2 regions of the Streptomyces sp. G5(2025) genome follow, and region 1 is predicted to be linked to the other one. Evidence: riboswitches for the same ligand, from Rfam matches in the RefSeq annotation. Region 1 holds a riboswitch; the other holds the start of a gene.
What was found. A riboswitch is a leader RNA that binds a small molecule or an ion and turns the genes downstream of it on or off. The one in region 1 is predicted to bind cyclic di-AMP.

Region 1 (4,204 bases):
GGTCATCGCCCGCCGGCTTCCCGTACTCCACGCGCTGCTCCTCGGTGAGCCGGGCCAGCAGCCGTCTGGCCTCACCGAGCTTGCCGGTGACGGTCTTCTTGTGTTTCCTCAGGTCCGCCTGGCGCGCGCGGAGGGTGGCCAGGCGGCCATCGGCCTCGGTACGCAGCTGGTCCAGCTCCTGGAGCCTCTTGCGTACGCCGCTGAGGGCCGCTGCCTGGCGGCTGCCCGCCCGGTCGGCGAGCGAGGCACGGTCCAGGAACTGGTCGGGGTCGGAGGAGAGCGCGAGCTGCACGGAGGGGTCGATGCCGCCCGCGCGGTACTGCGCTGTGGCGTACGCACCCAGGTCGTTGCGGGCGGCGTTGAGTTTCTCCACCTTGCGGGCCGCCTCGTCGCGCAGCTCGTCTAGCGACTTCTCGACCTTTTCGGCCTTCTCCTTCGCGCCGTTGTACTTCTCGGTGGCGATCTCCGCCTCACGGTAGAGCGTGTCGACCCGGGACTTCACCTCGGCGGGGCTGAGCCGGGGGTCCGCGTGCCCGGAGCCGTCGAACGCGGCCATCGAGGCGGCTCCCGCGAGAGCGAGGGTGGCGGCGGTGCGGGCCGTGTGGCCGCTGAGCGAGCGCTGCCTGGGCTTACGGTGCGCTGCCACGAAAGGGCTCCTTAGCTGGCCGGCGGCGGCCCGCACAGGGGGAGCGGGCCACCGCCGGGTTTCTCGGCGGTGGTGGCCGACTGCCGCCCTGAGCGGGGCGGCGGTGGGGAGCCGGTCACCTGGGGGAGGACGCTAAACCGGGGCGTCACGGTCTGGAGGCGGATTGTGCGCAACTGCCGGGGAATGTCGGAATCGTGACCACGCCTGTTCGCGCCGCTGACGGGTCAGGGGCGCCTTCGCGGACAGCCGTGACCAATGTGGCAGTTTGTGCCCTGTCGGTCCGACGGAAGGTGCTATGGGCCCGCCTGTGAGGGGCGGCACGGGTCCGGGCTAGGCTCCGGCCTCATGGACGTACTCATCCATCTCTTCGTCGGCCTGCACATCATCGGTATCGCTTCACTCCTGGGCGGCTTCCTGACTCAGATGAAGCAGATGGGCCAGGGCACCGCCCGCTTCAGTCCCGCGATGCTGCACGGCGCGCTGGTCATGCTTGTCACCGGTGTGGCTCTCGTGGGCCTCAACCAGGCTGACGACAACCCGGTCAACAACGTCAAGATCGGCATCAAGATGGCCGTGCTGATCGTGATCCTCGCGCTGGTCTACGTGAAGCGGGACGAGGAGAAGACCGACAAGGGCGTGTTCGGCGCGGTGGGGCTGCTGACCACGGCGAACATCTTCATCGCCGCGCTGTGGACCTGATCCTGCGGACGTGCGAACGGCCCTCTACGCGCGCGTGGCCCGCGCTCCCGACGGAGCGCGGGCCACGCGCGCGTAGAGGGCCGTTTTCCGCGGCTACGCCGGGCGCACCACGCTGTGGATCGGCATGGAGCAGATCGACTCGACGCGGATCTTCGCACCCGGCTTCGGGGCGTGGATCATCTTGCCGCCGCCGATGCAGATCCCCACGTGGCTGATGTCGTCGTGGAAGAAGGCCAGGTCACCCGGTTCGGCGTCGGCGGTTTTCACGGTCGTGCCCGCCTTCGCCTGGTCCCATGTGGTGCGCGGCAGAGTGATCCCTGCGGCCTTCCACGCGTCCTGGGTGAGCCCGGAGCAGTCGTAGGAGTCGGGCCCGGTCGCGCCCCAGACGTACGGCTTGCCGATCTGCGCCTCGGCGAACGTGATGACCTTCGCGGCCTTGGTGGCGTAAGTGCCGTCGGTGCGTCCGGAGCCGGAGCCGGAGCCGGTACCGGAGTCCGAACCCGAACGGGTGTCCGTGTCGGAGTCACGGCCAGAGTCAGACTTTGGGACCGCCTCCTCCGCCTTGCGCTTGTGCTCCGCCTCGGCGGCCTCCTTGCGGGCCAGTTCCTCGGCCTTGCGCTTGGCCTCCCGCTCCTTTTTCCGCTCGATCGCGGTGAGCCGGGCCCTCTCCTCGGCGGTCAGCTCCGAGAGCAGCTCGCGCGCCTCGCCCAACTTCCTCTGGACGGTCTGCTTGCTCGTCCTGAGGTCGTCCCGCGAGTCGCTCAGCGTCTCCAGGTTCCGTGCGGCCTTCGTGCGCTGCTTCGTCGCCGACGCCTGCTGCGTCCGGTAGTCGTCGACGGCCTTCTTCTGCCGCTTGGTCAGCCGGTCCATCAGGTGGTTCTGGTCGACGTAACCCTGCGGGTCCTCGGCGAGCATCAGCGTGGCGGTGCGGGAGACGGCCCCGGTGCGGTACTGCGCGGCGGCGAAGGAGCCGAGCTCCTGGCGTGCCTCGTTCAGCCTGCCCGCGCGCCTGGCCACGTCGTCGAGCAGCCGGTCGGCCTTCTTGCGCTGCTTCCCGGTCTTCTCCTTGGCCGCGTTGTACTTCTGGGTGGCCATGCCCGCTTGGTGGTACAGGTCGTCGACCTTCTGCCGCACCTCTTCGAGACTGGGCTTCGCCGGTATGGAGGGCGCCGCCTGCGCGCTCTGTGACAGGAGTGCCACGGAGGTGAGGGCGGCCGTCGTGATGCCGACGGCGGGAGCAGTGCGTACTCCAGGCATCCCGGCCATCCCGGCCATTCCGGTTATTCCTGCTGTTCCGGTTGTCCGGGTCCGCGGTTTGCGGTGCGACGCCAAGGGAGGCGACTCCTTCCGTAGACCGCCTACCGGGTTAGCTGTCGGGTTCGGGCGAGTGGTCCGGAAGGCTGCCCTACAGTCCCGTACTTCGTACGGGACCGATTCACCCCAAGTTTTCGGTGGGTCCCCGGCTCCGAACATGTCGGACTCGGCGGAGGCAGCCCGTTCCCGGCGGGATTCGCCGGTGGGGGGACGAGCGGCCCGCGGGGCACGCTAGCCAACTTGTGTGACGCGTGTGAAGGTTGATGTTCGATATGCCCGATACATTTTCGTTACGTCGCGGGGCTCCTGGCCGGGGCGGGCGGTCGCGTGGCAGGGCGTGACCGGACGCGGGCGGGGCGTAGGCGGGGCGGGTTCCGGAGGAAGGTGGCCGGAACCCGGGGCGGGTTGTCAGTGGGGCCGCCTAGACTCGGGAGGCGATGAGCAGCCTCTTTGATGACAGCTTCCTGGCGGACCTGCAGCCTTCCCGGGCCGCGGGCGAAGAGCCCCCGCCGCCGCCCGAGGACAGTGCTCCGGAACCGATTCCGGACGACCTGTTCAGCGGGAAGTTCGACGTGCCCATGACCCGGGACACGCACTACCGCGACGGAGCCCCGCGCCCGGTCATCGACCCGGCGACGCTCCTGGAGGGGCTGAACGAGAACCAGCGTGCGGCGGTCGTGCACGCCGGCTCCCCGCTGCTCATCGTCGCCGGCGCCGGTTCCGGCAAGACCCGCGTGCTGACCCACCGCATCGCGTACCTCCTCGCTGAGCGCGGTGTGCACCCCGGCCAGATCCTCGCGATCACCTTCACGAACAAGGCCGCGGGCGAGATGAAGGAGCGCGTCGAGCAGCTCGTCGGCCCCCGGGCCAACGCGATGTGGGTCTCGACCTTCCACAGCGCCTGCGTCCGCATCCTGCGCCGCGAGTACAAGAAGCTGGGCTTCACGTCCTCCTTCTCGATCTACGACGCCGCGGACTCCAAGCGTCTGATGGCCCTGGTCTGCCGCGACCTGGACCTCGACCCGAAGAAGTTCCCGCCGAAGTCCTTCAGCGCCAAGATCTCCAACCTGAAGAACGAGCTGATCGACGAGGAGGACTTCGCCGGTCAGGCGGCGGACGGTTTCGAGAAGACCCTCGCCCAGGCCTACGCCATGTACCAGTCGCGCCTGCGCGAGGCGAACGCCCTGGACTTCGACGACCTGATCATGACGACGGTCCACCTCCTGCGCGCCTTCCCGGACGTCGCCGAGCACTACCGCCGCCGTTTTCGGCACGTCATGGTCGACGAGTACCAGGACACGAACCACGCGCAGTACGCCCTGGTGCGCGAGCTGGTCGGCCCCTCCGGAGGCGAGGGCCGTGATTCCGGCGAACCCGGCGAACCGGCCGAGCTGTGCGTGGTGGGTGACGCGGACCAGTCGATCTACGCCTTCCGCGGCGCCACCATTCGCAACATCCTCCAGTTCGAGGAGGACTACACCGACGCCACCACGATCCTCCTGGAGCAGAACTACCGCTCCACGCAGACGATCCTGAGCGCTGCGA
Region 2 (4,204 bases), 1.6 Mb from region 1:
ACGACTTCCGGGACTGGGCGGGCATGATGATCCGACACGGCGGTGGACCCCGCGGCGGCGTCGCCCGCTCCGTGAAGAAGATGCGCGGCTACCTCGCCGAGCTGATCCACCGCAAGCGCCTCGACCCCGGCGACGACCTCATCTCCGGCCTCATCCGCGCCTCCGACCACGGCGAGCACCTCACGGAGAACGAGGCCGCCGCCATGGCCTTCATCCTCCTCTTCGCCGGCTTCGAGACCACCGTCAATCTCATCGGCAACGGCATGTACGCCCTCCTCACCCACCCCGAGCAGCGCGCACGGCTACAGGAGGCGCTGGCGCGGGGCGACATGGGCCTGCTGGAGACCGGCGTCGAGGAACTGCTCCGCTTCGACGGCCCCGTGGAGCTGGCCACCTGGCGGTTCGCCACCGAGGAGCTGACCATCGGCGGACAGCGGATCGCTGTGGGCGACCCCGTCCTCGTCGTTCTCGCCGCCGCCGACCGCGATCCCGAACGCTTCGAGCGGCCCGACACCCTGGACCTCTCCCGCGGCGACAACCAGCACCTCGGCTACGGCCACGGAATCCACTACTGCCTCGGCGCCCCGCTCGCCCGCCTGGAAGGCCGGACCGCCCTCGCGACGCTGCTCAGGCGCCTGCCCGAGCTGCAACTGGCGGCCGATCCGGCGGATTTGCGGTGGCGTGGCGGGCTGATCATGCGGGGACTGCGCACGCTGCCGGTGAAGTTCACAGACGCACAGAAAACGGCACCGGAACACCAGCCTCCTGACGAGGCGTCACAACTGTGATGTTCGCGTGATCTCCGCTGCATCGACTTGTGACAAGCGTTCGAGTGCGGCTACGTTCACGTCGACTCGGGCACCCGGTGCCCAAGTCGCCGTAACAGTCTCCTGAAAGGCAACCGCATGCTCTCCGGCAATGGTCGTCACCGACGCCCCCGCCAGGCCCCGGCCCTCATCGTCGCGGCAGGAGTCACCGGATCCGCCATCGCCATCCCGCTGCTCGGAGCCACCAGCGCGAGCGCCGCCGAGACGGTCACGTGGGACAAGCTCGCCGAGTGCGAGAGCGGCGGCGCGTGGAGCGCCAACCCCGGGAACGGTTATTACGGAGGACTCCAGCTCTCCGAGGAGATGTGGGAGAAGCACGGCGGCCTCGACTACGCGCCGAGCGCCGACCAGGCCTCCAAGTCCCAGCAGATCGCCGTGGCCGAGCGGATCCTCGACGGGCAGGGCCCGGGAGCCTGGCCGAGCTGCGCCCCGATCGCCGGGCTCACCGATGGCGGTGCGGCGGCCGACGTCGACCCGGGCGACCCGGTCGCCCCGGAGCCCGCCGACCCGTCGGACACGAACGGTCCGACGGGGCCCAAGGAGTCCAAGGGCAAGAAGGCGGACGAGAACACCAACAAGGACGCCGCCAAGGACGCCGCCAAGGACGCCGCCAAGGACTCCGCCAAGGACGCCGACAAGGGCTCCGGCAACGGCACGGGCAAGAACACCGACAAGTCCTCCGGCAAGGCCTCCGACGACACGTCAGAAGCCCCTGCCTCCTCCGACGGCGCGAGCAACGACACGCCCGGTTCGCACGACACCTCCCGAGACAAGAATCACGACAAGGGAGGCAAGGGAGGCAAGGGCGACAACGGCGAGGCCGGAGCGGACCGCACCGGCAAGTCCGGTCGGACGGACAACACTTCCCCGGGTCCGACGACCCGGCCGCCCCCTCCGGCGACTCCGCCCCCGGCCGCCACCGCGGCGACCGCGCGGACGAGAACCCCTCCTCCGGCAGCGAGGGCGGCAGCGGCGGCGACCGTGCGGGCCGGCACGCCTCGCGTGGTGCCGAGCGCACCGGGAAGGTCGCGGACGGGACGTACACGGTCCGCTCCGGTGACAACCTGTCGGCCATCGCGGACGACCTGGACGTCGAGGGCGGTTGGCACGAGCTCTACACCGAGAACAAGAAGACCGTCGGAGCCGACCCGGACCTCATTCTCCCCGGTCAGAGCCTCGATTTGGGCGAAAAGTAAGGGTAATTGACGAACCGTCTACTGGTCGCTTCGCGCTGTATGTCCGTATTGGTGCGAGTGAGAGATGGGTCTCAGAAGCCCTGATCGCCTTTGAAATTCCGGGGATCGCGTGATTACCGTCGTCACCGCCCGCCATTGGTGGGCCCCGCCGGTCGGTACGCCGAATCCTGCCAACGGCCGGACGGGAACAGTCGTCGCTTCGAGCGCCGTAGGCAGGAGCGGGGGACCCAAGGTAAGCCGCCGGGTCCGGACGTCGAGCTCCGAGGAGGAGCGGGACGTACGGGACCGGCTAGGGGTGAAGTCGCACTCAAGAAGTGCGGCCGGGCAACTTCACTGGCCCGAACCCGACAGCTCACCTCGCAGGCGTCGGTGAGGGGATGAACTCATGCTGTTTTCCAGCAAGGGCAAGCACCGTCGTCCGTCCAAGGCCACCCGTGTCGTCACGCTCGCCGGTGTCACCGGTGCCGCCGTGGCCGCCCCGCTGATGGCCGCCGGTTCGGCCTCCGCGGCCACCGGCGCTGAGTGGGACGCCGTCGCCCAGTGCGAGTCCGGCGGCAACTGGTCGATCAACACCGGCAACGGCTACCAGGGCGGCCTGCAGTTCTCGCCCTCCACCTGGGCCGCGTACGGCGGCACGAAGTACGCGCCCACCGCGGACAAGGCCTCCAAGGCCCAGCAGATCGCGATCGCCGAGAAGGTCCTCGCCGGCCAGGGCAAGGGTGCCTGGCCGCACTGTGGCGTCGGCCTCTCGGGTGCCGCGTACAACGGTGGCGCCCCGCAGCAGCAGGCCCCGCAGCAGCAGACGCAGCAGGCCCCGAAGCCGCAGCAGACGCAGCAGCAGGCCGCCCCGCAGCAGCAGGCGGCCCCGCAGCAGGCTCCGAAGCCGCAGCCCGCGCCGCAGACCGAGTCCAAGAAGACCGTCGAGACGCCGACCGGCAAGACGGTCGAGAAGGGCGACGGCGAGTACAAGGTCAAGACCGGCGACACGCTGTCCAAGATCGCTGAGGCGCACGACGTCAAGGGCGGCTGGCAGAAGGTCTACAAGCTCAACGGCGACATCATCGACAACGCCGACTTCATCTACCCGGGCCAGCAGCTCCACCTGAGCTGACCCCGGCTCCCTCCCGAAGAAGCGGCCGTGCCTCGGCGGAAGCACGGCCGCGCTCCCCGTCCCCACGGGCTCCCCGCCCCGGTGCGCATATCCCCCGTACGCACCGGGGCGGGGCCATGTCCGCACCCCGCTCGGTCCCCTTGTTCGCTACCAGCGAGTAGAAAACGTGGGCTTACGCCCTGTTTCCCAGCCATTTGGGGCCTCGCGTGTCCCAGGGGGCGGGCGGTCGGCTGGCCGAAGGCTCCGGGCCGGTTAGGCTCAGGAGACGCAGGGCCGAAGCGGCCCGGCGTAATCGTGTTTACGCGTCACACTCCCAGAAGGAGATGCTCGTGCCGTCCATCGACGTCGTCGTAGCCCGGGAAATCCTGGACTCCCGAGGCAACCCCACGGTCGAGGTCGAGGTCGGCCTCGACGATGGCAGCACCGGTCGTGCCGCCGTCCCGTCCGGTGCCTCCACCGGTGCCTTCGAGGCCATCGAACTCCGTGACGGTGACCCCAACCGTTACCAGGGCAAGGGTGTCGAGAAGGCCGTCCTCGCCGTCATCGAGCAGATCGGCCCGGAGCTCGTCGGCTACGACGCCACCGAGCAGCGCCTGATCGACCAGGCGATGTTCGACCTGGACGCCACCGACAACAAGGGCTCCCTCGGCGCCAACGCCATCCTCGGCGTCTCGCTCGCCGTCGCGCACGCCGCCTCCGAGGCCAGCGACCTGCCGCTGTTCCGCTACCTCGGCGGTCCGAACGCGCACCTGCTGCCCGTCCCGATGATGAACATCCTCAACGGCGGGTCGCACGCCGACTCCAACGTCGACATCCAGGAGTTCATGATCGCGCCGATCGGCGCCGAGTCGTTCTCCGAGGCGCTGCGCTGGGGCACCGAGGTCTACCACACGCTGAAGAAGGTCCTGAAGAGCAAGGGCCTGGCCACCGGCCTCGGCGACGAGGGCGGCTTCGCCCCGAACCTCGACTCCAACCGCGCCGCCCTGGACCTCATCCTTGAGGCCGTCAAGGAGGCCGGCTACGTCCCCGGCGAGCAGATCGCGCTCGCCCTCGACGTCGCCGCGTCCGAG

Region 2: it holds a riboswitch for cyclic di-AMP, as region 1 does, so the genes downstream of both, ACOBQB_RS24925 (transglycosylase family protein) here and ACOBQB_RS32600 (NlpC/P60 family protein) in region 1, are expected to answer to the same signal.

What each region holds. Positions count from the first base shown of each region.
Region 1 is NZ_JBMUZT010000006.1:4,765,055-4,769,258, forward strand. It holds gene ACOBQB_RS32590 (NlpC/P60 family protein) at 1-646, opposite strand, end outside; gene ACOBQB_RS32595 (hypothetical protein) at 992-1,345, shown strand; gene ACOBQB_RS32600 (NlpC/P60 family protein) at 1,439-2,677, opposite strand; cyclic di-AMP (ydaO/yuaA leader) riboswitch at 2,686-2,841, opposite strand; gene pcrA (DNA helicase PcrA) at 3,097-4,204, shown strand, end outside.
Region 2 is NZ_JBMUZT010000006.1:3,128,714-3,132,917, reverse strand. It holds gene ACOBQB_RS24935 (cytochrome P450 family protein) at 1-788, shown strand, start outside; gene ACOBQB_RS24930 (transglycosylase family protein) at 906-2,033, shown strand; cyclic di-AMP (ydaO/yuaA leader) riboswitch at 2,218-2,404, shown strand; gene ACOBQB_RS24925 (transglycosylase family protein) at 2,409-3,134, shown strand; gene eno (phosphopyruvate hydratase) at 3,464-4,204, shown strand, end outside.